Microlunatus soli: one gene and its partner. The protein of the gene in region 1 interacts with the protein of each later gene in a pairwise test. Links are inferred from orthologs where the notes say so. Each region holds a gene or a part of one and is shown on either strand. Other genes may lie near its edges.

What was found.
Region 2: the proteins of BLU38_RS03685 (region 1) and BLU38_RS27020 interact in binary tests that used the Escherichia coli proteins (3 or more experiments, as listed by UniProt). The link is inferred for Microlunatus soli from one-to-one orthologs.

Annotation. Positions count from the first base shown.
Region 1 is NZ_LT629772.1:772,577-786,938, reverse strand. The notes cover bases 6,617-9,556. They hold BLU38_RS03685 (ABC-F family ATP-binding cassette domain-containing protein), read left to right. Parts: upstream 6,617-7,257; coding sequence 7,258-8,856; downstream 8,857-9,556. Other genes in these bases: BLU38_RS31545 (helix-turn-helix domain-containing protein), read left to right, coding at 9,293-9,556; BLU38_RS03690 (metal-sulfur cluster assembly factor), read left to right, coding at 6,702-7,115; sufU (Fe-S cluster assembly sulfur transfer protein SufU), read left to right, coding at 6,617-6,699. Outside these bases: BLU38_RS03725 (helix-turn-helix transcriptional regulator), read left to right, coding at 1-524; Fe-S cluster assembly protein SufB, read left to right, coding at 528-1,991; Fe-S cluster assembly protein SufD, read left to right, coding at 2,414-3,679; BLU38_RS03710 (non-heme iron oxygenase ferredoxin subunit), read left to right, coding at 3,679-4,029; Fe-S cluster assembly ATPase SufC, read left to right, coding at 4,099-4,869; BLU38_RS03700 (aminotransferase class V-fold PLP-dependent enzyme), read left to right, coding at 4,944-6,206; more of sufU, read left to right, coding at 6,226-6,616; more of BLU38_RS31545, read left to right, coding at 9,557-9,922; BLU38_RS03675 (ABC transporter ATP-binding protein), read left to right, coding at 10,088-11,968; BLU38_RS03670 (putative RNA methyltransferase), read right to left, coding at 11,984-12,835; BLU38_RS03665 (SDR family oxidoreductase), read right to left, coding at 12,832-13,593; BLU38_RS03660 (SURF1 family cytochrome oxidase biogenesis protein), read right to left, coding at 13,623-14,362. UniProt on the Escherichia coli protein: Genetic data indicate it may be involved in ribosome assembly or function.
Region 2 is NZ_LT629772.1:5,896,516-5,912,305, reverse strand. Bases 1,429-5,796 are described here. They hold BLU38_RS27020 (multifunctional oxoglutarate decarboxylase/oxoglutarate dehydrogenase thiamine pyrophosphate-binding subunit/dihydrolipoyllysine-residue succinyltransferase subunit), read left to right. Parts: upstream 1,429-1,756; coding sequence 1,757-5,596; downstream 5,597-5,796. Other genes in these bases: BLU38_RS27015 (DUF6104 family protein), read left to right, coding at 5,691-5,796; BLU38_RS27025 (N-acetylglucosamine kinase), read left to right, coding at 1,429-1,608. Outside these bases: BLU38_RS27030 (glycosyltransferase family 87 protein), read left to right, coding at 1-589; more of BLU38_RS27025, read left to right, coding at 589-1,428; more of BLU38_RS27015, read left to right, coding at 5,797-5,870; BLU38_RS27010 (LacI family DNA-binding transcriptional regulator), read right to left, coding at 5,954-6,952; BLU38_RS27005 (ABC transporter substrate-binding protein), read right to left, coding at 6,962-8,269; BLU38_RS27000 (sulfatase-like hydrolase/transferase), read right to left, coding at 8,266-9,762; BLU38_RS26995 (glycoside hydrolase domain-containing protein), read left to right, coding at 9,933-11,489; BLU38_RS26990 (phosphotransferase), read left to right, coding at 11,613-12,683; BLU38_RS31080 (hypothetical protein), read left to right, coding at 13,054-13,194; BLU38_RS26985 (four-carbon acid sugar kinase family protein), read left to right, coding at 13,203-14,531; BLU38_RS26980 (glycoside hydrolase family 127 protein), read left to right, coding at 14,548-15,790. UniProt on the Escherichia coli protein: E1 component of the 2-oxoglutarate dehydrogenase (OGDH) complex which catalyzes the decarboxylation of 2-oxoglutarate, the first step in the conversion of 2-oxoglutarate to succinyl-CoA and CO(2).

The DNA of each region.
Region 1 (14,362 bases):
CCGACGCCGGACGCGCCGACTTCTACCAGGCCTACGACCAGTTGGCGATCGCGGCGCTGCAGGCGCTGGCTGCCAGTGCCGGCCAGCAGGCGGTCACCGAGCTGGCTCGGTCCCGGATGGCTCAGGTCGAGGAACGCTATCGCAGCATCCGGGCCGAGAGCATTCGGGCTGATCGGGAGATGACTCCGGCGCAGGCCTTGGCCGCGGCGCTCTCCGACGAGGGCTACGTGGCGTCGACCAAGCCGGCCGTCGCCGGTGAGCAGGTCTGCCAGCACCACTGTCCGGTCGCCCACGTCGCCGAACAGTTCCCGCAGCTGTGTGAGGTGGAGACCGAGACCTTCTCCCGGCTGCTCGGGGTTCATGTCCAACGGCTGGCCACCATCGCCCATGGCGACGGCGTCTGCACCACCCACGTACCGCATCTGGATCAGGTCCTGCTGGACAGGACCATCACCCGACGACAACACGACGACGTGTCCGAACAAGCCGCAAGGAACAACCCCTCCACAGGGAAAGGCAACTGAGATATGACCCAGGTCCAGGACCCCAGCAGCACCACCGCGCCCAAGGTTGCGGGCACCGGCGAGACCCAAGATCAACATCTCGACGCGCTGGGCCGGTACCGGTTCGGTTGGGCCGATTCCGATGAGGCCGGCGCGAAGGCCCAGCGTGGTCTGAGCCCGGACGTCGTCTCCTACATCTCCGACATGAAGGACGAGCCGGACTGGATGCGGGAGCGTCGGCTGAAGGCGCTGAAGCTGTTCGAACGCAAGCCGATGCCCGCGTGGGGTGCCGACCTCGGCGGGATCGACTTCGACAACATCAAGTACTTCGTCCGGTCCACCGAGAAGCAGGCCGCCAGCTGGGAGGATCTGCCCTCCGACATCAAGAACACCTACGACAAGCTGGGCATCCCGGAGGCCGAGAAGGCCCGGCTGGTCGCCGGTGTCGCCGCGCAGTACGAGTCCGAGGTGGTCTACCACAAGATCAACGAGGAGCTCGAGAAGCAGGGCGTGATCTTCCTCGACACCGACACCGCGTTGAAGGAGCACCCGGAGCTCTTCGAGGAGTACTACGGCACCGTCATCCCGTCCGGTGACAACAAGTTCGCCTCGCTGAACACCGCGGTCTGGTCCGGCGGCTCCTTCATCTACGTGCCGAAGGGTGTGCACGTCGAGATCCCGCTGCAGGCCTACTTCCGGATCAACACCGAGAACATGGGCCAGTTCGAGCGGACCTTGATCATCGTCGACGAGGACGCCTACGTGCACTACGTCGAGGGTTGTACGGCGCCGATCTACAGCTCGGACTCGCTGCACTCCGCGGTCGTCGAGATCGTTGTCAAGAAGGGCGCCCGCTGCCGCTACACCACCATCCAGAACTGGTCGAACAACGTCTACAACCTGGTGACCAAGCGGGCCACCTGTGAAGAGGGCGCGACCATGGAGTGGATCGACGGCAACATCGGTTCCAAGGTCACCATGAAGTACCCGGCCGTCTACCTGATGGGCGAGCACGCCCGCGGTGAGACGCTGTCCGTCGCCTTCGCCGGCGAGGGTCAGCATCAGGACGCCGGTTCCAAGATGGTGCACTGCGCCCCGAACACGTCCTCCTCGATCATCTCCAAGTCCGTCGCTCGTGGCGGTGGCCGGGCCTCCTACCGCGGCCTGGTCGAGGTGCAGGAGGGAGCCGCCGGCTCCGCCTCGGTGGTCAAGTGCGACGCGCTGCTGGTCGACACCATCAGCCGTTCCGACACCTACCCCTACGTCGACGTCCGCGAGGACGACGTCTCGATGGCCCACGAGGCCACCGTGTCCAAGGTCAGCGAAGATCAACTCTTCTACCTGATGTCCCGCGGCATGGAGGAGGACGAAGCCATGGCGATGGTCGTTCGCGGGTTCGTCGAGCCGATCGCCAAGGAGCTGCCGATGGAGTACGCCATCGAGCTCAACCGGCTGATCGAGCTGCAGATGGAAGGTGCTGTCGGCTGATCTCCCGGGACGTACGGAGGTTCCTGAGCTTGTCGAAGGACGCAACTGGGTGCCTGGTGGGCGGGGGTTCGGGATACGGAGCCTCGCCCGGGGCGATTCCGAGCTCGCAGGCTCGCCCGGCATTCGCTTTACGCCCGCCACACCCAGGCTCCGTATCCCGAACCCCCGCCCGTGTCGGGTGCCGCGGCTTGCGTACGCGGAGGGTGAGCATGCGAAACCTCCGCATTCCCAGCCGACGCACGCAACCTTGTGCAGCGACTCGACCAAGGGCCCTGAGCGCAGTCGTTGGGCTGCGAACTCCACGGCGGGACTCCGTGGGGGTGGCGATCGGCACGAGCTCAACCGGAACTGGCGGGTCTGATGCGGGGCGAGCTCAACCGCAACGTGTAGGTCTGAACTGAACGAACGAGAAAGCGAAATCTGTGACTGTTACCGATGCTGCGACCGACAATGTGAGCGGCGCTATCGAGACGTCGGACAAGGTGGCCAGCCATCTGCATCCGCAGGGGTCGTTCAACCCCGATGATCATGCGGTGCCGAACGGGCTGGAGGAGATCTGGCGGTTCACGCCGCTGAAGCGGCTGCGCGGGTTGCACAAGGATGCGCCGTTCGGTGCGGGCAACGTGACCTTCTCCACCGAGCTTGCCGAGGGCGTGACGGCCCGCGAGGTGCCGGCCAGCGATCCGGTGGTCGGCAGCAGCGGGTACGTGCCCAGCGACCGGGTCAGTGCGCGGGCGTGGCAGGCAGCCGAGACCGCGATCGTGATCACCATCCCGAAGGAGGCTGAGGTTCCGGGAGCGACGATCCTCAGCCACACCGGCGTCTCGACCGAGACCGCCAGCGCCGGGCACGCAGTGATCATCGCCGAGCCGTTCTCGGTGGCCACCGTTGTGCTGCGGTTCGAGGGATCGGCCGTTGTCGCGGACAACATCGAGTTCGTGATCGGTGACGGTGCCAAGCTGACCGTGGTGTCGGTGCAGGACTGGGCCGACGACGCGGTGCATCACTCCACCCAGCACGCCCATGTCGGCAAGGACGCGCTACTGCGCCATGTCGCGGTTTCCTTCGGTGGTGACCTGGTGCGGATGAACGTCTCGCTGGACTACGACTCCGTCGGTGGCGAGGCCGACCTGCTCGGGCTCTATTTCGCCGACGCCGGCCAGCACCTGGAGCACCGACTGTTCGTCGACCACAACAAGCCGAAGTCGATCTCCAACGTCGACTACAAGGGCGCGCTGCAGGGCGAGAAGGCGCACACGGTGTGGATCGGCGACGTGCTGATCCGCAAGGCGGCCGAGGGCATCACCACGTACGAGTCCAATCGCAACCTGGTGCTCACCGACGGCTGCAAGGCCGAGGCCGTCCCCAATCTGGAGATCGAGACCGGCGAGATCCTCGGCGCCGGGCACGCGGCCACCACCGGACGCTTCGACGACGAGCAGCTGTTCTACCTGCGCAGCCGCGGCATCGACGAGACCGAGGCGCGCCGCCTCGTGGTGCACGGCTTCTTCGCCGACATCATCTCCAAGATCGGCGTCCCGGACCTGGAGAAGGCCCTGATGATCGCGGTCGAGAAGGAACTGGCGATCAACATCGGCACCCCGGACTCCTACGCCGACGGCAGCTACGCCCCGGTCGAGGAACTGCACGAACTCGCGGCCGAACCGACCTCGGGGAGCCATCACTGATGTCCGCCGCATCGTCCGAATCGGGGTCCTTCCGCCGGGTCTGCCCACTGGCCGACCTCGCTGCCGAGACCGCGGCAGCGGTCGAGGTGGACGGCGAGGACATCGCGATCGTCAACTCCGCCGGTGAGATCTATGCGATCGCCGACGAATGCAGTCACGCGGCGATCCCGTTGAGTGAGGGAGACGTCGGCGACGGTGAGATCGAGTGCTACATGCACGGATCCCGCTTCAGCCTGAAGACCGGTGAGCCGCTCGGGCTGCCGGCCACCGAACCGGTCGCGGTCTATCCGGTCAAGGTCGAGGACGGCGAGATCTACGTCGATGTCGATCATGCTCTCAACGACGTCTGACGGCCATCGACCCGAATCACCGACAGCACAGCTGATCACCACACAGATAAACCAGGAGAACCACACACTATGTCCACTCTCGAGATCCGCGACCTGCACGTATCGGTGAAGACCGAGGACGGTCCGAAGGAGATCCTCAAGGGCGTCGACCTGACCATCAACAGCGGTGAGACCCACGCCATCATGGGCCCGAACGGCTCCGGCAAGTCCACCCTGGCCTACTCGATCGCCGGTCACCCCAAGTACGAGATCACCAGCGGCGAGGTGCTGCTGGACGGCGAGAACATCGTCGACATGACCGCTGATCAGCGGGCCCGGGCCGGGCTGTTCCTGGCCATGCAGTACCCGGTCGAGGTGCCCGGTGTCTCGGTGTCCAACTTCCTGCGTTCGGCCAAGACCGCGATCGACGGCGAGGCGCCGAAGCTGCGGACCTGGGCCAAGGACGTCAAGGAGGCCATGAACCGGGTCCGGATGGATCCCGACTTCGCCTCCCGTTCGGTCAACGAGGGCTTCTCCGGTGGTGAGAAGAAGCGGCACGAGATCGTTCAGCTGGAGCTGCTGAACCCGAAGTTCGCGGTCCTCGACGAGACCGACTCCGGCCTGGACGTGGACGCGCTGCGGATCGTCTCCGAGGGTGTCAACCGCTTCACCGAGCAGGGCGATCGTGGCGTCATGTTGATCACCCACTACACCCGGATCCTGCGCTACATCAAGCCCGACCACGTGCACGTGTTCGTCGCCGGTCGGATCGCCGATCAGGGCGGTGCCGAGCTTGCCGACCGGCTCGAGGCCGAGGGCTACGACAGCTACGTCCAGGCCGCCAAGGCCCAGGTGAGCTGACACACGCAGGGCGAACTGATCCCACCAACCACCGCTAGCCGGAGCTGATCATGACCACGTTGGACCCCACAGGCATCCCGTTCGACGTCGAGGCCATCCGCGGCGACTTCCCGATCCTGGACCGCACGGTCGGTCAGTTCCCGCTGGCCTACCTCGACTCGGCGAACAGCTCGCAGAAGCCGCAGGTCGTGGTCGAGACGATCGATGATCACTACCTGAACCACTACGCCAACGTCGCCCGGGCGATGCACACCCTGGGCGCGGAGGCGACCGAAGCCTACGAGGGTGCCCGGTCTCGGCTGGCTCGGTTCATCGGTGCTGCCGGGCCGCAGGAGATCGTCTTCACCAAGAACGCGTCCGAGGCGCTGAACCTGTGTGCCCACACCCTGGGCAGCTCGTTGCAGGCCGGCGACGAGATCGTGGTCTCGGTGATGGAGCATCACTCCAACATCGTGCCCTGGCAGCTGCTGTGTGAACGGACCGGCGCCGTGCTGCGCTGGTTCGAGGTGACGCCGGACGGGCGCCTCGACCTGGACAAGGCGGCCGCGGACAACCTGATCAACGAGCGGACGAAGATCGTCTCGATCGCCTGGGTGTCGAACGTGCTGGGCACGGTCAACCCGGTGCGGCAGATCGCCGATCAGGCCCATGCGGTGGGGGCGACGATGATCGCCGACGGATCCCAGGGCGTCCCGCAGATGACCACCGACGTCTCCGAGCTGGGCGTGGACCTGCTGGCCTTCACCGGCCACAAGATGGTCGGCCCGACCGGGATCGGCGTTCTCTGGGGTCGCTACGGTCTGCTGGAGAAGCTGCCGCCGTTCCTCGGCGGCGGCGAGATGATCGAGGTGGTCAGGATGACCGGTTCCACCTTCGCTCCGCCGCCGGCCCGGTTCGAGGCCGGTACGCCGCCGATCGTGCAGGCCGTCGGGTTGGCCGCAGCTGCCGACTACCTGGACACCATCTCGATGGCAGCGATCGCCGATCATGAACAGGCGATCACCGGCTACGCACTGGCCGAGCTGCAGCAGATCGAGGGGCTGACGATCCTCGGCCCGACCGAGCTGGACAGCCAGGGCAGGCCGGTCGACCGCGGTGGTGCGGTGTCGTTCGCGTTGCAGGGCAGGTACGGGCAGATCCATCCGCACGACATCGCGCAGATGCTGGATGCCCGCGGGGTCGCGGTGCGTGGCGGTCACCATTGTGCACGGCCGCTGCATGAGGCGTACGGGATCCAGTCCAGTACGCGTGCCTCGTTCTACCTGTACACGACCCGGGGCGAAATAGACCAACTGGTCGACGCGTTGACCTACACCAAGAAGTTCTTCGACAAATGACAGGTGATCATCGGTGAGTATGGACGTCGAGGAGATGTACCAGGAGATCATCCTGGATCACTACCGCGCCAAGCACTTCAGTGGCCTGCGGGACCCCTACGAGGCCGAGGTGCACCACGTCAACCCGTCCTGTGGGGACGAGGTCACCCTGCGGGTGCACCTGGACGGGACCACGATCTCCGACGTGTCCTACGACGGTGCGGGTTGCTCGATCTCGCAGGCCTCGACCTCGGTGATGGCCGGACTGGTCCGGGACAAGACCGTCGAGCAGACCCTGGCCCTGCACGACGAGTTCCTGGAGATGATGCAGAGCCAGGGCAACGCCCAGCCGGACGAGGACGACCTGGAGGACGGCATCGCCTTCCTGGGGGTCGCCAAGTTCCCGGCTCGGGTGAAGTGTGCCCTGCTGGGGTGGTCGGCGTTCAAGGACGCCGTGATCCGTGCCCAGGGCGCCGAGAGCGACGCAGCAACAACCGATCAGAAGGTGAAGTGATCATGACCGAGACCAGTCATCAGACGCCCCAGCAGGAGGAGCAGAGCAGGCCCTCCGATCTGGTGCGCGACGAACTGCCCGGCACCGCCGATGCCGTCGCGTCCAGCGCCGTGTCGGTGGAGGACGTCACCGAGGCGATGAAGGATGTCGTCGATCCCGAGCTCGGCGTCAACGTCGTGGACCTGGGCCTGATCTACGGCGTGCACGTGGAGGACGACCAGTCGGTCACCATCGACATGACCCTGACCACCGCCGCCTGCCCGCTGACCGACGTGCTGGAGGACCAGACGGCGACCGCGTTGGAGGGCCTGGTGGAGAAGGCGACGATCAACTGGGTCTGGATGCCGCCGTGGGGTCTGGACAAGATCACCGACGACGGTCGCGAACAGTTGCGAGCGCTCGGCTTCAACGTCTGACCGTCACCACCCGCAAAACGGTTCCCGCGCACTTTTGAGGGTCCCGCGCAGTCTTTGACCTGCCCGGGACCCTCAAAAGTGCGCGGGACCGTCCGGGGGTAATGAATTTGGCCAGAACGGCCGAGTGGGGAATCGTGGGTTCGTGCTAGTCGTACGTGATGTCGAGGTCCGGGTGGGTGCCCGGCTGCTGCTGGAGAAGGCGTCGTTCCAGATCGCAGCCGGCGACAAGATCGGACTGGTCGGCCGTAACGGCGCCGGCAAGACCACCCTGACCAAGATCCTCGCCGGCGCCGGTCAGGCTGCGTCCGGGACGATCACCAGCGCTGGCAGTGTCGGCTACCTGCCGCAGGACCCGCGGACCGGCGATCCCGAGGTGCTGGCGATGGATCGGATCCTGTCCGCCCGGGGGCTGGACGCGGTGCTCGCCCGGATGCGTCGCACCGAGGAGGAGATGGCCTCGACCGACGACAGCGTCCGGGAAGCGGCGATGGACCGCTACGCCCGTGTCGAGGCCCAGCTCGTTGCCGCCGGCGGATATGCGGCCGAGGCCGAGGCGGCTCGGATCTCGGCCAACCTCGGGCTTCCGGACCGGGTCCTGCAGCAGCCGCTGAGCACGCTGTCGGGCGGCCAGCGGCGGCGCGTCGAATTGGCCCGGATCCTGTTCTCCGATGCGGAGACGATGCTGTTGGACGAGCCGACCAACCACCTCGACGCCGACTCCGTGGCCTGGCTGCGGTCCTACCTGATCAACTACTCCGGCGGCCTGTTGGTCATCAGTCACGACACCGACCTACTGGGCGAGACCGTCAACAAGGTCTTCCACCTGGACGCCAACCGTTCCGTCCTCGACGTGTATGCGATGAACTGGAAGCGGTATCTGCAGCAGCGCGCCACCGACGAGGAACGTCGCCGCCGGGAACGCAAGAACGCCGAGCGCAAGGCTGATCGACTGCGTACCCAGGCAGAGAAGATGGGCGCCAAGGCGACCAAGGCGGTAGCAGCCAAGAACATGGCCCGCCGTGCGGACAGGTTGATGGCTGGACTGGAGGCCGTCCGTGCCGAAGACCGGGTGGCCAGGATCAAGCTTCCCGAGCCAGCACCCTGCGGCCGGACCCCGTTGACGGCCACCGGACTGAGCAAGTCCTACGGATCCCTGGAGGTGTTCGCCGGCGTTGATCTTGCGATCGACCGCGGCAGCCGGGTGGTGATCTTGGGCCTGAACGGAGCGGGTAAGACAACCCTGTTGCGGATCCTCGCCGGGATCGGTGAACCCGACACCGGACAGGTCCATGCCGGGCACGGGCTCAAGCTCGGCTACTACGCCCAGGAACACGAAACCCTGGATGTTGATCGCACGGTGCTGGCCAACATGAAGACGGCCGCGCCGGACCTGAACGAGACCGATGTGCGCAAGGTGCTGGGATCCTTCCTGTTCAGCGGGGACGATGTGGAGAAGCCCGCAGAGGTGCTGTCCGGCGGTGAGAAGACGCGTCTGGCGTTGGCGACCCTGGTGGTTTCCAGCGCAAACGTGCTGTTGCTGGACGAACCGACCAACAACCTCGATCCCGCCTCCAGAGAAGAGATCCTGGCCGCCATCCACTCCTACGCTGGTGCGATCGTGCTCGTCACTCACGACGAGGGAGCGGTCGAGGCGCTCGAGCCCGATCGGGTGCTGGTGTTGCCGGACGGGACCGAGGATCTGTGGACCGCCGATTACGCAGAGTTGATCACCCTGGCCTGATCGGCCCCGTCGACGGCTTGATCATGATGGTCGAGTGGTGACTGAAACGATTAAGGAAGCACTGATCTATTCGGGCTGAGCTGCGGACCCGCGATGCGCGCCCGATCGCACGGCGCACGCCGGCAGGCGGGCCGGGGCCGGTCAAGGGAGTGCAACGCAGCGAGCGGGTGTGCAGCGCGGGCCGCAGTAACCCGAATAGATCAGTGTTTCCTTTAGGAACCGGTGATCATCGCCGGTCGTTGACGATCATGGAGCCATGATCAGGCGGATCCAGGCGGGCATGAGTTGATCATCTACGCCTAAATTGCACAGAAAGACCCGCCGGATGCTACAAATGATTGATCATTGATCATGAAACGACGATCATGGATCGTAAGTCAACAGACTGAGGTGTCATCGAGCGACTCGCTTGGTGACTGGACATCCAGGAGGAAGAGTGGCCAAGGCATTAGCTAAGGGTTCTCGGATCACCGGTTCGCAGCGAGACACCCTCGCGTCCCAGTTCGCCAAGCGCTACACCGCTGGCGAGAGCATCCGCAAGATCGCTGACGACGCCGGACGTTCGTTCGGTTTCGTGCACGGCGTTCTCTCCGAGGCCGGCGTCGAGTTGCGTGGTCGTGGCGGGGCAACCCGCGGTGCGGCCAAGAAGACGACGGCGAAGAAGGCCCCCGCCAAGAAGGCGGCGGCGAAGAAGGCCCCGGCGAAGAAGGCTCCGGCCAAGACTGCCGCGAAGAAGGCGGCGGCGAAGAAGGCTCCGGCCAAGACCGCTGCGAAGAAGACGACGGCCAAGAAGGCCCCCGCCAAGAAGGCTCCGGCCAAGACCGCTGCGAAGAAGACGGCGGCCAAGAAGGCCCCGGCCAAGACCGCTGCGAAGAAGACGACGGCCAAGAAGGCTCCGGCCAAGACCGCCGCCAAGAAGACGACGGCCAAGAAGGCCCCGGCCAAGACCGCCGCCAAGAAGGCCCCGGCCAAGAAGGCCCCGGCCAAGACCGCCGCCAAGAAGACGACCGCCAAGAAGGCCCCGGCCAAGAAGACCGCGGCCAAGAAGACGGCACGCAAGCGCTGACGTCGACCGAAGACAGTTCCGGGCCCGGACACCGCTCAGGTGTCCGGGCCCTGTCATGTCCGGCTGTGATGACGACGCTTGGCTGCGCGGCAGTGCGGAGTAGGTTCACGGGTGGTGCGTCGGCCCAGTGTCGAAGGATTGCGCGCCGGAGGAGTGTGAGACCGGATGAGCATGCGCGGGCTCGGGGGCTTCGGCTTCGGACTGGGCAGGTTGTCCCGCAGCGATCGGGAAGTGCTGTCGCACAAGCTCAAGAAGGGCTTGGTGCGGCGGGTGATCAGCTTCGGCAAGCCGTATCGTTGGCAGGTTGCGGCGTTGTTGATCCTGGTGATCGTCGGGGCGGCGATCGGTGTCGTGCCACCGCTGTTGTTCAAGGACCTGATCGACAACGGCGTGCTGGGCAAGGACTACGGGCTGGTCGTCGGGCTCGCGGTTGTGGTCGCGGTGATCGCGGTCGTCGACGCCGCACTGTCGATCATCCAACGATGGTTCTCGGCGCGGGTCGGGGAAGGTCTGATCTTCGACCTCCGGACCCAGGTCTACGATCACGTCCAGCGGATGCCACTGGCCTTCTTCAGTCGGACCCAGACCGGCAAACTCGTCTCCCGGCTCAACTCCGACGTGATCGGCGCCCAGCAGGCGTTCACCGGCACGATGATCACCGTGGTGTCCAGCGCGATCACCTTGATCACCACACTGGTGGCGATGGTCCTGTTGAGCTGGCAGCTCACTGTGGCGGCGTTGGTCCTGCTGCCGATCTTCCTGATCCCGGCACGCATCATGGGCCGTCGGCTGGCCGGCATGACACGCGAGCAGATGCAGCTGAACGGCGAACTGTCGGAGACGATGACCGAACGGTTCAGCGTCAGCGGCGCGCTGCTGGTCAAGCTGTTCGGTCGCGGCGACGACGAACATCGCAACTTTGCCGGCAAGGCCGGGGCGGTGCGCGACATCTCGGTCGGCATCGCGATGAACGGCCGACTGTTCGTCACCGCGCTCACCCTGGTTGCTGCGCTGGCCACCGCCCTGGTCTACGGGGTGGGTGGCGCGATCGCCGTCGGGGGAGCGTTGAGCGTCGGCACCCTGACCGCGCTGGCCGGCCTGCTGACCCGGCTGTACGGCCCGCTCACCCAGCTCACCAACGTCCGGATCGACGTCATGACAGCACTGGTCAGCTTCGAGCGGGTCTTCGAGGTGCTCGACCTGCGACCGATGATCGCCGACCGGGACGACGCCCGCGGCTACACCGGACCGGCGACGATCGCCTTTGATCATGTCGGCTTCAGCTACCCCCGCGCCGACGAGGTGTCGTTGGCCAGCCTCGAGTTGGTCGCCACCACCGAGAACAGGCCGGACAACCCGGTCTTGTACGACATCGACTTCCGCGCCGACGCCGGCCAGACGGTCGCTCTGGTCGGTCCGTCCGGTGCGGGCAAGACCACGATCACCCACCTGGTCGCACGGCTCTACGACCCGACCTCCGGCGCCGTCCGGGTGGGGGATTCCGACGTCCGCGACCTGACCCTGGAATCACTGCACGGCGCGGTCGGCTACGTCACCCAGGACGCCCACCTGTTCCACGACACGATCCAGAACAATCTCCGCTACGCGCGGCCGGACGCGACCGATGATCAGCTCTGGCGGGCGCTGAGGGCCGCCCAGGTCGGTGATCTTGTCGGGTCGCTGCCCGACGGTCTGCAGACGGTCGTCGGCGAGCGCGGTTACCGGCTGTCCGGCGGCGAACGGCAACGCTTGGCGATCGCCCGATTGTTGCTGAAGGCGCCGCCGATCGTCGTCCTGGACGAGGCGACGGCGCACCTGGACTCCGAATCCGAGGTAGCGGTACAACGGGCCTTGGACCGGGCGATGGAGGGACGGACCAGCTTGGTGATCGCCCACCGGCTCTCCACGGTGCGCAACGCCGATCAGATCCTGGTCGTCGATCACGGCCGGATCGTCGAGGCCGGTGATCATGACCGACTGATCGCCGCCGGCGGGTTGTACGCCGAGCTCTACCGCACGCAGTTCGCCGAGAAGATGGAGGGCTGACGGCGCGGCCGGGACTCAGCGCTGGGCGAACTCGGAGATCCAGACGTCCACGTCGACCTCGACCGGCGGTTGCAGCGCGCGGACCCGCTCGGCGATCCGTTCGTCGGTGTGGTGCGCATTCGGCCCCATCGTGACCAACGCGATCAGCTCGTCGTCGGCCAGCCGCAGCCGATAGCGCAGCCGATCTCGCTGTACTGGCTCCAGGTGCGCACTCATCGTCGCCTGCAGCCGGTCCTGCTTGTCTGCTTCGATGCCCAACAGGCCGAGCGGTTCGCGTAACTGCCGGAGGTGGTCGGGCCCCGGGGTGACGACGATCAGCCGGCCGCCCGGGGCCAGCAGGCGCGCGAATTCGGGCGGATTACGGGGTGCGAAGATCACCATCAGCAGATCGATGTGGCCGTCGGCGATCGGCAGTCCGGCCCAGGTGTCGGCGACCACCGCCCCGATCCGGGCATGGGCACGTGCGGCCCGCCGACAGGCCGGCACCGAGATGTCGGTAGCGATTCCGGTCGCATCGGTGATCCGGTCCAGGACGGTCGCCAGATAGTAGCCCGTGCCGGCCCCGGTCTCGGCCAACCGCGGCCGCCCCTGCTCGGCGGGCAGTCCGTCGACCGCGGCGGCTGCCCGGTCCGCGATCGCGTCGGCCAGTGCACGATAGTGATCAGCACCGAGGAAGCGGTCCCGGGCGGTGATCATCTCCGGGCTGTCGGCGTTGGCAGGCTGCCGGCCCGTGAGGAGGTTGACATACCCCTGCCGGGCCAGGTCGAAGCTGTGGCCGGTCGGGCACCGCACCGTACGATCCATGATCGACAACGGCCGGTGACAGTTCGGACAGGTCAGCAGATCGGCGACCGCGGACAGGCTCATAGGGCTCGCAGTGCGCCACCGTCGACGGCCAGCAGGCTGCCGCTGACGTACGACGCCGCCGGCGACAGCAGGAAGGTGGCGACCTTGCCGAACTCGTCGGGATCGCCGTACCTGCGCAGCGGGATCCGGGCCGCGCTGCCCCGGCGGGCGGCCTCGGGATCGTCGGCCAACGAGTCCAGGTACTGTACGCGTTCGGTGCTGATCCGGCCGGGCAACAGGCCGTTGATCCGGGTCCCGTCCGGGCCGTGTTCGTCGGCCACCTGCTTGATCAACATCGCCAGCCCGGGACGCAGCCCGTTGGAGATGCTGAGGCCGCCGATCGGTGACAGGGCGGAGGTGGACAGCACACAGGCGATCGCCAGGTCGTCGGCCGTACCATGGTCGACCACGGCGCCGATCGTCCGCAGCGCGGCCAGGAACACCGACTCGAAACCGTCCCGCCATTGGTCGTCGGACATCGCCAACGCCGGGCCGGCCGGTGGGCCGCCGACACTGATCAGGGCACCGTCCAGCCGGCCGTAGGTCGCCACGGCCAACCGGGCAGCCTGCGCCGGGGTCTCGACGGCGGTGAGGTCGGCGGTCAGTGCGACCGCGGAGTCCGAGCCGAGCTCGGCGACCGCCTCATCCAACACGTCGCCGCGGCGGGCGACCAGGACGACCTTGGCGCCCTCGGCGACCAACTGGGTCGCGGTGGCGCGGCCGAGCCCGCTGCTGGCGGCAGTGACCACGAATACACGATCGGTGAGCTGAAGGTCCATGGGCCGATCGTGTCACGACTCAGATCGTGTCACGACTCACGGGCGACCTTGGCCGCCGCCGCACGACGTTCGCGACGATCCCGCAGATCACCGCGGATGAAGACCACGACGCCGAGGACGCCGATGCCGGTGAACATGAACCACTGCACCGCGTACCAGAAATGCGGGCCGTCGTTGAGCTCCGGGAGATCGATCGGGGCGAACGTGGTCGGATCGGCAGGATCCATCGTGAGCGCGTCGATGTAGCCGTTCACCACCGGCCGACCCAGCGCCGAGCCGATCTTGCCTGAGTTGATCAAGCGGGCATGTCCGTTGACCGGAACCGTCGCACTGTCCCGGCCGGTCTCGTCGGCTCGAACCCGGCCGACAACGGTGACCGTCCCGGTTGGCGGTGGTGGCGCCTGCTGAGCGATCCGCTGGCCGCCGTCGACGGGGATGAAGCCGCGGTCGATCAGCACGGTCCGGCCGTCCGAGGTGCGCAGCGGTGCGACGACCTCGTAGCCGGAGTCGTCGGAGTTGTCCCGGTAGCGGATCACGAACTGCCGATCGGCGTCGAAGGTGCCGGTGACCCGGACCCGCTTCCATTCGTCGGCGGCCCCGATCGGGTGACTGAAGATGTCGGAGAACTCCGCGACCGGGGCACGCTCGTTGGCACGGACGACGACGTTGCCGGCGCGCCGCTCATCGAGGCGCCGCAACTGCCACTGACCGAGCTTGACGAACGTCACTCCGAGGACGGCGACGAACAGCGCCAGCGCGACCCAGCGGA
Region 2 (15,790 bases), 5.1 Mb from region 1 along the record:
GGCCACCCCGCTGATGGTGCTTCGGCTGGTGGACACCGACCGGTGGACGGTCACCACCTCGCGCTATCAGGCGTTCGAGGTCTTCGGTCCGGGCGTCGGTCTGTGGCTGACGATCAGCACCATCGCCACCGTACTGGGGCTGATCTTCATGATCCTGTTGTACATCCGCGGCTTTCGCCACCCCGAGCCGTCGATCACCGTCACCGGTCTGATCGTGCTCTCCACCATCGCCATCATGATCATCACCAACAAGACCCTCAGCCCGCAGTACCTGGTCTGGATCGGTGGCCCGATGGCGGCGTTGCTGATCGGTCGGGTGCGTGATCAGCACGGACGCCTGACGGTGATCAGTCGATTCGCCGTCCAGGCCCTGGTGTTGGCGCTGCTCACCCATCTGGTCTACCCACTGACCTATTTCGGACTCTACGGCGACCGGCACGGCGCCCAGTTCGTCGCCTCGACCATCCTGCTGCTGCTGCGCAACCTCGGCCTGTTGATCTTCACCATCGCGCTGGCCGCTGCGGCCTGGCGGGCGACCGGGCAGCATCGGATCGCGGCCGCGCCGGGCGACGATCCCGCCGCGGGCTGATGATGTCGTCGCAGTCCGGCCCGCCGACCGACCTGGTGATCGGTGCCGACATCGGCGGGACCAAGACGCGGGCCGCAGTCGCCGACCGGTCCGGCCGGGTGCTGGCGGTCGCCGAGCAGCCCGCCGGCAACCCGAACGCGGTCGGCGTCGCCGCCGCTGCCGAACGGATCCGAGTCGCGGTCGAGCAAGCCCTTCGACAAGCTCAGGGACCGGGCGGGCAGGCTCAGGGATCGGCCGGGCAGGCCGTACGGGCGATCGTGCTCGGGATGGCCGGTTTCGGCACCGCGCTGGATGCCGGCGAGGAATTCCTGTCCGCCGCGCTACCCACCGATCTGCAGGTCAGACCGCGGATCGTCTCCGATCTTGCGGTCGCCTACGCCTCGGCCACCAGCCTGCCCCGCGGCACCGTGCTGATCGCCGGCACCGGCTCGTCCGCCGCCGACATCGACGACGGTGACATCGTCAGCCGGCGTGGCGGCTGGGGCTGGCTGCTCGGCGACGAAGGCGCCGGTTTCTGGTTGGGTCGAGAAGCGGTCCGCCAAGCACTGACCGAGTTGGAACACGGCCACACCGCGGGAGCACTGACCGGCGAAGTGGTCGCAGCACTGGGCATCGACGGTCCGGACCGGTTCACCGGGCTGCTCCGGGTGCCCTACCTGGACACACCGATCCGGCTGGCCGAACTGGCGCCGATCGTGACCGGCCTGGTCGACAGCGATCCGGCGGCCGCCTCGATCTGTGCCCGGGCAGCGGCCGGGCTCAGCGATCTGGTGCTGGATCTGGGACCGCTGCCGGGCAGGCCGATCGTCGTTGCCGGTTCGGTGCTGCAGTCCGCCGGCCCGATCCGTACGGCCTTCACCCAACGCATCACAGCGGCCCTCGGCAGCCCGGTCCTCCAGGCCCGATCGGGACTGGTCGGAGCGCTCTGGCTGGCGACCGGCACCGACCGGAACGGCCGGTCGACCGGCCTCGATCGGGAGCCGGCCATCCATCAGAATCTGCTGGCGACGATCGGCTGATCCGGGCCCGGATGCCGACCGATTCGACGCGGCGATCGGGCACGCCGTACCAGTCCGCCATCTGGTCTCCATCCTTGGGTAGCCTAGGGGTCGGACCGGAGGGATCCGGACCAGGCACAGAGCGATCAAAACCCGGAAGAAGGCGACTGTGGCCACCGCGCCCGACCCAAACTCCACATCAACCCAGCACGCAGACGAAGACTTCGGCGCCAACGACTGGTTCATCGAGCAGATGTACGAGCAGTACGTCGCCGATCCGAAATCGGTCGACGCCAGCTGGGCACAGTTCTTCAGCACCAACGGAGCCCCGGGCAGCAATCGTCCTGCCGCCGCGCCACCGACGAAGCCGTCGGGCGACGCCACCGCCAACGGCAAGAGCGCGCAGTCGGGCACCGCCGCACAACCGGCGACCAAGACCGCAGCTCCGGCCGCGAAGTCCGAGGCGAAGGCCTCCAGCGTGACCGCGAGCGCTGCGAAGGCGGCCGACCCCGCACCGCAGGCGGCCAAGTCCGCCCCCGCGGCCAAGGTCGAGTCCAAGACCGTTCAGCCGAGCAAGCCGACGACCGGGACCGGGCTGCCGGCCGATCCGCCGAACCCCGCGGACCGACCGGAGGTGGCGCCGGACAAGCCGGTCCGGACCGTGATGCGCGGTGCCCCGATGCGGACCGCGAAGAACATGGACGCGTCGCTGACGGTGCCGACTGCGACCAGTGTCCGGTCACTACCGGTCAAGTTGCTGATCGATCAGCGGATCGTGATCAACAACCACCTCCGCCGGGCCCGTGGTGGCAAGGTCTCCTTCACCCACATCATCGGCTACGCGATCGTCCAGGCGCTGAAAGCCGTGCCGGACATGAACGTCGCCTACGACGTCACCGACGGCAAGCCGACCCTGGTCAAGCCGACCCACATCAACCTCGGCCTGGCGATCGACCTGCCGAAGCCGGACGGCACCCGGCAGCTCGTCGTGCCGAGCATCAAGAGCGCGGAGAATCTCGACTTCGCCCAGTTCTGGGCGGCGTACGAGGAGATCGTCAAGAAGGCACGCGGCAACAAGCTCACCGTCGACGACTTCGCCGGCACCACCATCTCGCTGACCAACCCGGGCACCATCGGCACCAACCATTCGGTGCCGCGGCTGATGAACGGTCAGGGCGCGATCATCGGCGTCGGCTCGATGGAATTCCCGGCCGAGTTCCAGGGATCCAACCCCAACCGGTTGAACTCCTTCGGCGTCGGCAAGATCATGACGCTGACCTCGACCTACGACCACCGGGTCATCCAGGGTGCGCTGTCCGGTGAGTTCCTGGCCAAGCTGCACGGCCTGCTGCTCGGCGAGGACAACTTCTATCGTGACATCTTCGCCTCGCTTCGGATCCCGACCGCTCCGATCGAGTGGGCGGTCGACCGTAGCGCCGTCCACGAGGACGAAGTTTCCAAGCAGGCAAGGGTTTTCGAGTTGATCAACGCCTATCGGGTGCGCGGTCACCTGATGGCCGACATCGATCCGATCGCCTACCATCTGCGTGATCATCCCGATCTTGACGTGCAGACCCACGAGCTGACGTTGTGGGATCTGGACCGCGAGTTCGCCACCGGCGATTTTGCCGACGGCTCGGGTCTGATGACGTTGCGCAAGATCCTCGGCATCCTGCGCGACTCCTACTGCCGCACCATCGGCCTGGAATACATGCACATCCAGGAACGCGAGCAGCGCCGTTGGATCCAGGCCCACGTCGAGCGTCCGCACGAGTCGTTGCCCCGCGAGGAGCACCTGCGGATCCTGGACAAGCTCAACGAGGCCGAGGTCTTCGAGACCTTCTTGCAGACCAAGTACGTCGGCCAGAAGCGGTTCAGCCTGGAGGGCGGCGAGTCCACCATCGCGCTGCTCGACGAGATCTGCGAGCAGGCCGCCAATGATCATCTGGACGAGGTCACGATCGGGATGGCGCACCGTGGCCGGTTGAATGCGCTGGCCAATATCGTCGGTAAGTCCTACACCCAGATCTTCCGCGAGTTCGAGGGCAACATCGACCCGCGGACCGTGCAGGGCTCGGGTGACGTGAAGTACCACTTGGGCGCGGAGGGCAAGTTCACCTCGCTGGCCGGGAACACGATCAAGACCTCGATGGCAGCCAATCCCAGCCACCTGGAGGCCGTCGACGGTGTCCTGGAGGGCATCACCCGAGCCAAGCAGGACATCCTGGACAGGGGTGCGGAATACCCGGTGCTGCCGTTGTTGGTGCACGGCGACGCCGCGTTCGCCGGCCAGGGTGTGGTCGCCGAGACGCTGGCGCTGTCGCAGTTGCGCGGCTACCGCACCGGCGGCACCATCCACGTCGTGGTGAACAACCAGGTCGGCTTCACCACCACCCCGGGCGAGGGGCGCTCCTCCACCTACGCCACCGATGTGGCACGGATGGTGCAGGCGCCGATCTTCCATGTCAACGGCGACGATCCGGAGGCCTGCATCCGGGTCGCCCGGCTCGCCTACGAGTTCCGGCGCGAATTCAACAAGGACGTGGTGATCGACCTGGTCTGCTACCGCAGCCGAGGTCACAACGAGGGTGACGACCCGAGTGTCACCCAGCCGCTGATGTACGACCTGATCAGCAAGAAGCGCGGTGTCCGCAAGCTCTACACCGAGGCGCTGATCGGTCGTGGCGACATCACGATCGAGGACGCCGAGGAGGTCCTGAAGAAGTTCCAGGTCCGACTGGAGAGTGTCTTCGAGGAGGTCCGGCAGGCGGCCAACGTCCCGGTCGACACCGAATACCGGCGGGTGCCGAAGTATCCGGAGAAGACCGGCGCCAAGCACGGCACCGCGATCAGCTCGGAGGTGATGCAGAAGATCGCCGACGCCCATCTCAATCCGCCGGAGGGCTTCACCGTCCACCCGAAGGTGCAGCCGCAGCTGCAGCGCCGGGCCAAGGCGATCACCGAGGGTGGCATCGACTGGGCGACCGGCGAGCTGCTGGCGTTGGGTTCGGTGATGATCGAGGGACGTCCCGTTCGGCTGGCCGGGCAGGATACCCGGCGAGGCACCTTCGTGCAGCGGTTCGCGGCGGTCGTGGACCGGAAGAACGCCGACGTCTGGATCCCGCTGCAGCACCTGTCCCCCGATCAGGGCCGGTTCCACGTCTTCAACTCCCCGCTCAGTGAGTACGCCGCGATGGGCTTCGAGTACGGCTATTCGGTCGCCCGGCCGGAGGCGTTGGTGATGTGGGAGGCGCAGTACGGCGACTTCTCCAACGGTGCGCAGACGATCATCGACGAGTTCATCACCGCCGGCCAGTCCAAGTGGGGACAGAAGTCCGGTGTGGTGCTGTTGTTGCCGCACGGTTATGAGGGTCAGGGCTCCGATCACTCCTCGGCCCGGATCGAACGCTGGCTGCAGCTGGCTGCCGACGATGCGTTCGCGGTCGCCCAACCGTCCAACTCCGCCAGCTACTTCCACCTGCTCCGCAATCATGCGCTCGGCGCCAACCACAAGCCGCTGATCGTGTTGACCCCGAAGCGGATGCTGCGGATGAAGGCGGCGGCCTCGGAGCCGGCGGACTTCACCGACGGCCAGTGGCAGCCGGTGCTCGGCGATCCGACGATCACCGATCCGTCCACCGTCCGCCGGGTCGTGATGGCCAGCGGGATGGCCCGGTGGGATCTGATGGCCGAGCGGGACAAGCTCGGCAAGAACCAGGAGATCGCAGTCGTCTCGCTGGAGCGCTACTACCCGCTGCCGGCCGAGCAGATCGCCGCCGAGCTCGCGCGTTACGGCAACGCCGAGTCCTTCCGGTGGGTGCAGTACGAGCCGAAGAACCAGGGTGCCTGGCCGTTCCTCGCGCTGAACCTGCCCGACGCCTTGGCCGAGCACGGCGCTCGGCTGCCGCTCACCCCGGTCACCCGGGCAGCGTCCTCGGCTCCGGCCACCGGCTCGCACAAGGTGCACGAGGCGGAGCAGAAGGAGATCTACAACGCCGCCCTCGGCTGATCCTCCTCGGCAACCGACCCTTCGACAAGCTCAGAGCCTTCCAGGGTCCTGAGCTTGTCGAAGGACCGTCAACCCACACACCACGGAAACGCTGATGTACTTCACCGATCGCGGCATCGAAGAGCTCGAATCCCGGCGCGGGGACGAGGAGGTCAGCGTCGCCTGGGTGGCAGACCAGCTGCGGACCTTCGTCGATCTGAACCCCGAGTTCGAGACCCCGATCGAACGATTCGCCACCTGGCTGGCCCGCACCGACGACGATTTCGACGACTGATCACTGTCCGCTCCGGCCGATTCCTGACCTGGCGAACGGTCGGTCCAGCCATTGCGAGGACCAGGGTGGGGCATCCGTGGTGATCATCGGGCGGTGCTCTCCCGGACGATCAACTCGAAGTCGATCGTGACCTCCTCTGCCGCGGCCTTGTCCGGCGCGTTCAGCAGGGCGACTGCCCGGCGGGCGATCTGCTCGCGGTCGGTGGCGATCGTGCTCAGCGACGGTGTCGACGCCTCGCCGTAGGGGATGTCGTCGAAGCCGATCACCGCTACGTCTTGGGGCACCGCGATCCGATGCCGATGCAGTGCTCGGATCGCACCGAGTGCCAGCCAGTCGGTGGCGCAGAACAAACCGTCCGGCAGCGGTTTCCCGGTGTCGATCATCTCCTCGACCGCGCGCTCGCCGTCGATGCCGCGGACACCGGCCGTCGGCCGGAGCAGATGTTGATCAAGGTCCAGCCCGGCCGCACGCACCGCCTGTCGGAAGCCGAGATAGCGCACGTTCTGCCGCAGCGGCGGGCTGGCACCGATCATCCCGAGGCGGGTACAGCCTCGTTCGATCAGATGCTCGGCCGCGATCGCCGCGGCCGCGTGGTTGTCGATGCCGACATGCGGAGCCACGCCGTCCAGGGTCCGCTCCCCGAGCAACACCAGCGGCGTTTGGTCGGTCCGTCGGGCGATCTCCTCTGCTCCGACCGCGAGCGGATTGAGGATGATGCCGTCGACCCGGCGGGCGAATTCACCGGCCACCAGCTGTCGTTCGGCCTGGAGATCTCCGCCGGTCTGCTCGATCAGCACCACCGAACCGGCGCCGTGCGCGGCATCGATCACGTGTCGGGCGAGCGAGGCGAAGTACGGCATGTCCAGCTGCGGGACGACCAGGGCGATCATCCCGGCCCGACCGCGCGCAAGGTTGCGTGCCGAGAGGTTGGGCCGGTAGCCCAGGGCATCGATCGCCGTCTCGACCCGGGATCTGGTGGCGGCGGAGATGTGCGGGTAGTCGTTGATCACGTTCGACACGGTCTTCATCGACACACCCGCACGCTCGGCCACGTCGGCCAGCCGGGGTCGCGGTGCAGTCACGCCAGCAGACTAACCATTCAGGCTCTGTTTCGCCTCGGTCATGAACTGCGCGGCGGCCTTCGCCGGATCCGATTTGCCGAAGCCGACATCCTCGTTCAGCTTGCCGAACAGTTCCTGGATCTCGCCGTAACCCTTCGGCCAGGCCGCCGGTGGCTTGCCGACCTTGTCCTTGATCTTCTCCACGTAGGCGATCGCCTTGCCCTCCGGCGAATCCGGATCGGAGCCCAGTTGATCACGACCTGCCTTGGACGGCGGCACACCGAGCGTCAGCCCCAGGGTCTTGATCGCACCGGGGTCGTTGATCAGGTAATCGACCAGAGCCAACGCGCCCTGCTGATTCTTCGAGGTCGAGGAGACCACCCAGAAGTCCAGTGCTTTGAGGAACTGGCCGGACAGCGACCCCGCCTCCGGGCTCGGCAGCGCGGCCACCTCCAGCGGATCGTCGACCAGCGGCGCGTAGAAGGTGATCTGCTGCACCCACCCGAAGGACAGCGGCGACTTGCCGGTCGCCAGCAGGCTGGTGGCAAAGTCACCGGTCTCGGCGGTGATCGAGGACGGCGGTGCGGCCTTGCTCGACCGCAGGTCCTGCCAGTAGGCGAACCACTCCTCCAGATCCTCGGTCTGTACAGCCAGACCGGCGCCGTCCGGGGTGAAGATCTCCCGACCGCGCTGCCGCACGTAAGGCTCGAAGATCTGGATGTTCCCGCCGACATCCGGGGTGCCGTACATCCCTTTGCCTGCTTCGCCCGCATAACCCTTGGCCGCCTCGGCGAACGACTCCCAGGTCCAGTCCGCCGTCGACACTTCGGCGCCGACCTTCTGCCAGGCCGCCGGCCGGCTGAACACTGCGTGCGAGATGGAGCTCTGTCCGACCCCGTAGGTGCCGTCGTCGATCTTGCCGCTGGCGGCGACGTCGGCGTCCAGGTCGGCTGTCTTGATCGCCGAGCCGAGCTGGTCGGACAGATCGAGCAGCGCACCGCGATCGGCGTAGTCGGCGAAGTAGCTCATCGACATCCGATAGACGTCGGGTGCATTGCGGCCGGCGGTCTGGGTGGCCAACTTGTCCCAGTAGCCGTCGAAGGGTGAGAACTCGGTGGAGATGGTGACTCCGGAGTGCTTGCCGTGGTAGGCGTCCAGGGCCTTCTTCATCGCGGCATGCACCGGGTCACCGCCGTACCAGCCGACCCGGACGGCGCCTTCGGTCGCCGAACCGGAGTTCTTGCCGCCGGAACATCCGGTGGCCAGCGCGCCGGCGGCGGCAGCGGTCAGGCCGAGCAGTGCTCGGCGGGTCAACGGGCTGGTGATCGGTCCGCTCATGATTGTCCTTCCAGCGGCGGGGACTGCGTTGCCCAGCGCCAGTTGTGCTCGGCGGTCTTCGGCCGGTAGTTGCCGGTCGGAAGATCGTCGGCGATCCGGATCGTCCATCGCAGCAGGTCGGCGGTCAGTTGCTCCCGGACAGCGCGGTGGGACGGGTGGTCGTAGAGGTTGTCCAGCTCGGCGGGATCGGCTGCAAGATCGTAGAGCTCGCCGACGCCGTTCACGTCCATGATCAATTTGTGTCTGCCGCGGCGCAGCATCCGTGCGCCGCCACTCTGGGTGACGCTGTTCAGCTCGTCGAAGGTCCTGCCCTGGTAGGGAAAATGCAGTTCCGGACGCTCGTCGTCGCCGTAGGGCACTCCCCCGTAGCCGAGCTCGGCGATGATGCTGCCGAATTCTCCGGCCGGTGCGTCACCTCCGGCCAGCAGTGGGACCAGGCTGCGGCCCTGGACGCCGGCCGGGATCTCGGCGCCGACCAACTCGCACACCGTCGGCATCAGGTCGACCATCGACACCGGCTCGTCGCGGACCTGGCCGGCGACGATCCCCGGGCCGGTCAGCTGGAACGGGATCCGGGTCAACGCATCCGACATTCCGGCGCCCTTGCGCTGCAGCCCGTAGTCCCCGACGTAGTCGCCGTGATCACTGACGAAGATCACCACGGTGTTGCCCGACCGGACCCGTTCATGATCGAGCAGCCGAGCGATCTGATCGTCGATCAGCCGCAACATGCCCAGATAATTGGCCCGATAGCGACGCCACTGCTCGTCATACCCCGGCCGCTTCTCCTCCACCAGCGTCCGCAGCCAGCGGTACTTCCCGCCCTTGGTCTCGATCGCTTCCGGTCCGGCGAGACGATCCGGCACGTCGTCCTCGGCGACCAGCGAGAAGTACGGTTCGGGCACCTGGTACGGATTGTGCGGCTCGGGGAACGACACCCACCAGAACGCCGGCCGGTCCTGCTCGGTGTCGTCGATCGCCGCCAGCGCATCGCTGGTGATCCGGTAGGGCAATTGTTCCTCTACCCCGAACGGGGTCGGCGATTCGGCGACGCCATGATCAAGATCGTTCAACCAATGATCGAACTCCTGCTGGTCGGCGGTGTGTTCGGGCCCGCCGGCGTGCCAGTAGGGGCCGGCGTAGCTGTCGAAATCGTCCGGCCCGGGATGCATGTGCGGTTTGCCGGCGAAGTGCAGCGAATATCCTTGGTCGCGCAGAACGTCGAGCAGGTCCCGGTCGTAGTAGGCGTGCTGAGCGTTGCTGTTCTGCCGGACCCGATGTGCGGTCGGGAAGCGACCGGTCAGCAGACTGGTCCGGGCCGGAACACAGGCCGGATAGCTGGTGTAGGCGGCGTCGAACGCCGTCCCCTGCTCCGCCAGCCGATCCAGCCGCGGCATGCTGTCCACCGGGCACCCCGACCGCCGGGTGAACCCGACCCGATGCTGATCGGTCATGATCAACAAGATGTCGGGTGCAGGCGTCTGCTGGGTCATGGAATCCCTCGCGATCGGCGTCGAACGAAATCTACAGCGCTGTAAATGTTACCCGATCAGGATCCCGAGGTCACGGCCCCGTTCGGTGTCGACAAGGTGACGAACGGCTCTACTCGGCCGGCATCGATGGTGCTGCACTGGACGGAGAATGCCCTCGGGGGGTGATCGGCATGCGATCCTTGCTGCGATCTGCTGGGCTCTCGTTGCTGCTCGGATGGCTTCTCGTCGCCTCCCTGGTGGTCCGTGCCTCGGCAGCGGAGCCGGCACCCGGATCGTTCACCGGCAAGGGATTCGACGCCTGCACTGCCCCGACCTCCGCCGCGATGGACGCCTGGCTGGCGTCCCCGTACCGGGCGGTCGGCGTCTACATCGGCGGCAACAACCGGGCCTGTACGCAACCGCAATTGACCGCGTCCTGGGTGGCCCATCAGCAGGCGACGGGGTGGCACCTGCTGCCGATCTATCTCGGGTTGCAGGCGCCGTGCACCACCTCGAACAAGAAGCACCTGATCGATCCGGTGCAGGCCGCGACGCAGGGACGAGCGGAGGCGGATGCGGCCGTCGTCGCCGCCGGAGCGCTCGGGCTGCCACCCGGCAGCATCCTGATCTTCGATATGGAGGCCTATGCCGCCGACAACCCTCCCTGCACCGCAACCGTGCTGACCTTCCTCGGTGCCTGGACCGCACGGCTGCACGATCGCGGTTACTTCTCCGCGGTGTACGGCAGCCTGGCCTCGACGGTGCGTGACCTGGTCGAGGACTACCACTCCACCCGCCGGCCGCGGCCCGACTATCTGTACTTCGCCCGCTACGACGGGATCGCCGACACCACCAATCCGGCGATCCCGATCAGCTCCTGGAGTGGGCATCGGCGGATCCACCAGTATCGCGGCGGCCACAACGAGACCTACGCCGGTGTCACGATCAACATCGACAACGACTACGTCGACATCCGACCGTTGCCGCGGCCGAGCTTCAACGACTTCAACGGCAACGGGTGGACCGACCTGCTGGCCCGCGAGGCCGGATCGGGCGACGTGTACCTCTATCCCGGCAACGGGACCAATCTGGGCGGTCGCTCCAAGATCGCCGGTCGATGGACCGACGCCTTCGCGATCACCCGGTGGGGAGACTTCGACGGCGACCGCCGCGACGACCTGATCGTCCGTACCAACACCACCGGTGAGTTGTGGCTCTATCCCGGCACCGGGGCGGGATTGGCCACCCGGGTCCGGCTGGCGACCGGCTGGAACTCCCGCTGGGAGACCACCGCCGTCGGCGACCTCACCGCCGACGGCAACCCGGACCTGGTGGCCCGGGACCAGGCGTCGGGCTTCCTGTACCTCTACCCCGGACGCGGGCGGAGCCTGGGCACGCGGGTGAGTCTGGGGCCGGACTGGAACACGATGAGTGAGCTGACCGGCATCGGTGACCTGACCGGTGATCGGCGGCCCGACCTGTTGGCCCGGCACACCGGATCCGGCACGCTGTATCTCTACCCCGGCAACGGATCCGGGCTCGGCCCGCGGATCAGCCTCGGCGGCGGCTGGTCCAACTACCGCAATCTGGTCGGGGTCGGCGACTTCGACCGCAACGGCTACCCCGACCTGATGGCCGTCGGATCGTCGACCGGCAACCTGTACCTGTTTGCGGGACGGAAGGACGGTCTGCAATCCCGGATCATCCTGTCGCACGGGACATGGGGCGGCCGGTCGCCACTGTTCTGAATCCGCCCGTCGATCGTGGGTTCGGAACGGCACAGTGTCCGTCGATGCCGACAACCGCTGCAGTAGGCCGGCTGCCTCCGGATCTGACCCACCGATGCCGGGGACGGCCCTATGATCGGTCGGGTGTCGCGCATCCGTGTCGAACAGGCCGAACAGCTGCCGCGATTCGGCGCGCTCCGCCCGGAGCCGCCCGCGGAGGTTCTCGACCGGTTGTCCGGCGCGGAACCGGGAAGCACCTGGACAGCTCGGCAGCTGGGTGATCACGGTGGCTATCCCAACGGTGGCCTGTGGCGAGTGACCGCGGACCGGTCCCGCTCCCCAGGTCCGACAACCGCCGTGGTGAAGCGGACGGGCCCGGCCTACCTCGGCACCTTCCCTGCCTGGCATCTGCACTCCGATCAGTCCGAGCCGCACTGGTGGGGACGGGAGGCGGAGTTCTACCGATCCGAACTGGCGACCACCGGGTGGACCGACGACGTCCGGCCTGCCCGGTGCTACGTCGATGAACATGACGGCTGCTGTGATCTGTGGCTGGAGGACGTGGCCGACATCCCGGCGCCCTTCGAGGTCTGCCGACGTGCCGTCGTCGGCCTGGCCCACTGGCAGGTTGCTCATCCGGCCGCGCAGCATCGGCAACTCCCGGACAGCTGGATCCCCAGCCATCTCGCCCTCCAGGGATTGGACAACGACCGCACGCTGGCCCATCCCGGCTGGCCGTCAGCGTTCGAGCGCGGCGTCGATCCGGCGCTGCGAGAGCTCGTCCGACAGCGTCTCACCGACCCGGCCGAGATCGCCCGACTGCTGTCGGATCTACCGCAGGTGTTGACCCATTACGACTTCCACAACGGCAACATCGGCACCGTGGGCGATCGGATCGTCCTCTTCGATTGGGCCTACCTCGGGCGGGGGCCGATCGGACACGATGCGGGTCACCTGGCGCTGACCCTCGAACCACGCGGTGTCGTCGACCCGGTCCAGGCCTGGGACATCCTGCAGACCACCTACTGCGAGGCTCTGATCGACGCGGGCTGGGCCGGCGATCCTGCCGTCGTCGGCCGATCGATGGCGCTGTCCAATCGTCTTCGACTCGGCTGGGGTGTCGACCACCTGCTCGGCCTGGCCGACCGGGCGACCGAGGCTCAGCTTGCCGCCGAGTCACGACGGTTGATGTTCATCGCCCGGCTCGCTTCATGATCATCTGCTCAGGCCATTGCCCCTCCCTCGGCGGGCACTTTCCGGCGCCGACCGCTCCGGCCCCGTGCCGGCACTGATCCCGAAGAGAGTGCGCACAGCCGGTGATGACGCCACCGACGACGATCATCCGGCGGCAGACGGTGCGGCGAGCCGTTCCAACGCCGGACCAGGGCGATTGAGGTTCTCGAACGGCCGCCCGGGTCGGCTTGACATCAATCAGGCACTCCCGTCAGACTGCACACACTTGCACCAGTGAATATCTACCCACGAACCCAATTCGATGGCCCGGCGTGACGTCACGTCTTCGAGGAGGAAGAATGTCTCAGCAATCGGGCTCCCGTCGGCGCTCCGTCCCCGGATGATCGCCTCGATGTCACCGACCGCACGCGCCGTCGACGGTCTGCAAGACACCGCCCGCGCGGACATTCCGTTGTCTGTCCTGCCCGCGCAGATCGCAGAACTCGCCGTTGCGTTGTCCACCTTCAGCCCGGCGGCGGCGAGCACGGCATGATCGGACCCATGAGCAACCAGGGCCGGCCACGCTTCGCGTTCTACGGCGACGACTTCACCGGCTCGGTCGACGCCCTGCTGCAGTTCCGCCGGGCCGGGCTGTCCGGGTTGCTGCTGACCTCGCCGGATGCGCTGGCTGCGGCGACCTCTGAGCGCTGCGGCGCCGTCCCTGACGTGATCGGACTCGCCGGTCTGGCCCGCTCGCTGCCAACGGCGGAGTTGCCCGACGAGGTGCGCCCGGCGCTCCGAGTGCTGCGGGACACCGGTGCAGCGGTCGTGCAGTACAAGGCCTGCTCGACCGGCGACTCCTCGCCGACGGTCGGCAGCCTCGGACGCGTCCTGGAGATCGCCCGCGAGGAGTTCGGTGAGCTGCCGATCCCGGTCGCACTGGCGCAGCCGGATTTCGGCCGCTACACCTTCTTCGGCCACCACTTCGCCGCGGACGGGGACCAGGTGTTTCGGCTCGATCGACAACCCACGATGCGTGATCATCCGATCACCCCGGCGACCGAGTCCGATCTGCGGCTGCAGTTGGCAGCCCAGACCCGGCTACCGATCGGCGCCCTGCCCTGGACCAGTTACGGCGATGCCGGCACGGTCGCCGCAACACTGCGCGGGGATCTCCCCGACGGATCCGACCGGGGCCGGCCGGCTGCCGTGATCGTCGATGCCTTCGTCGATGATCATCTCGACCAGGTGGCCACCGCCGTCCTCGACGGCGCAGCGATCGACCGTTCCGGACAGGCCCGGTTCGTGCTCGGTTCCGGTGGGATCAGCGGAGCGCTCGGTCGCGCGTACCGACCCGCAGATCCGCTACCGGAGCTGCCCACCGACTGCCCGCCGGCCCGGCGACCGATGCTGGTGTTGAGCGGCAGCACGTCACGCCGGACCCGCGAACAGATCGCCCGTTCGAAGTGGACGGTCGTCGACCTGTTCGACCCCGGTGTCGCCGAACGTACGGCGACCGAGCTGACGGCCGGCCGCGACGTGATCGTCAGCTCGACGACGGACACCGACCTGTCGTCGGCTGCGGCAGATGCTGTCACCGACAGCGATATCCCCGGCGCACTGGCCACCGTCGGTGAACGAGTCCTGCGCAGCGGCGATCTCGCGCCGGACCGGATGATCATCTGCGGCGGTGACACCGCCGGTAACGTCCTGCGCCGTCTCGGCGTGGACGCGATCTCCATCCTTGCCCAACCCTGGGGTAACGCCGTGCTGTGCCGAGCTACCAGCAGGCACCAGCATTTGGACGGCCTGGAGTTGGTGCTCAAGGGCGGCCAGATGGGCCATCCCGACCTGTTCACCGATGTCCGCTCCGGAAACCCACAGAACTGAAGCCACGAAGGATTCCATGCTCACCGACACCAACTCCAGCCCGTACGCGATCATGACCTCGGTGCCGGCCCGCTCGGTCCGTCTGACCGGCGACGGGCCGGTCACCGCGTTGCGGCAACGAGCTCTGGACGTCACGATCCCGTCGATGGGCGCGGTGATGTTCGATCCCGAGCTGGCCCACGCCTACCAGAATTTCCTGCTCGCCTCGGGCGAGCTGGACGGTGAGCGTTCCGGGCCGCCCTTCATGGACGGCGATCTGTACAAGTGGCTGGAGTCGGCAACGGTGGCTGCCGCCGACTCCGGCGATCAGCAGTTGCTGGACCGGTTGGCCACGGCCGCGCCGGCCATCGCCAACGCCCAGCGATCCGACGGCTATCTGCAGACCAAGACGATCATCGCGCGGAACTCCGGCGAGGATGTCGAACCGCTGGAACGGTCGATGGACTTCGAGACCTACAACCTCGGCCACCTGATGACCCTGGCCTGCGTGCACCTGCGGACCACCGGCGACGACTCCTTCCTGGGACCTGCGCTGAAGGCCGCCGAGTATCTGATCACCGCGGCCGAGCAGACACCGGAACGGCTGTCCGACTGCAACATCTGCCCGTCGCACTACATGGGCACGATCGAGCTCTATCGCACCACCGGCGATCCGCGGCACCTGCGTTTGGCGACTCGGCTGCTGGAACTCCATGGTGGCAAGGGAAAGGCGGGCACTGACGACAACCAGGACGTCGTCGCCATCCGGGATCAGCGCCGCGCGGTCGGCCATGCCGTCCGCGCCAACTACCTGTACGCCGGGATGGCCGATCTGGCCCTGGAGACCGGTGATCAGAAGTTGATCACCGCACTGAACAGCATCTGGGACGACCTGATCGGCAGCAAGCTGTATGTCACCGGCGGCTGCGGCGCCCTCTACGACGGCGCCTCACCCGATGCCGGCCAGGACTACTGGTCGGTCACCAAGGTGCACCAGTCCTACGGGCGGCCCTACCAGCTGCCACAGGTGACGGCCTACAACGAGTCCTGCGCGTCCCTCGGACTGATCATGTGGGCCTGGCGGATGCTGACACTGACCGGTGAGGGTCGCTACGCCGACGAGATCGAACGGGTCATCCACAACGCGCTGCCGGCCATGATCGGCACCGACGGGGTCAGCTACTTCTACACCAACCCGTTGCGCCAGGTCCGACACCTGCCGTACCCGCTGCGCCGGCCCGGCGATCCCGGCGACACCGTGCCGCCACCGTCGCAGGAGC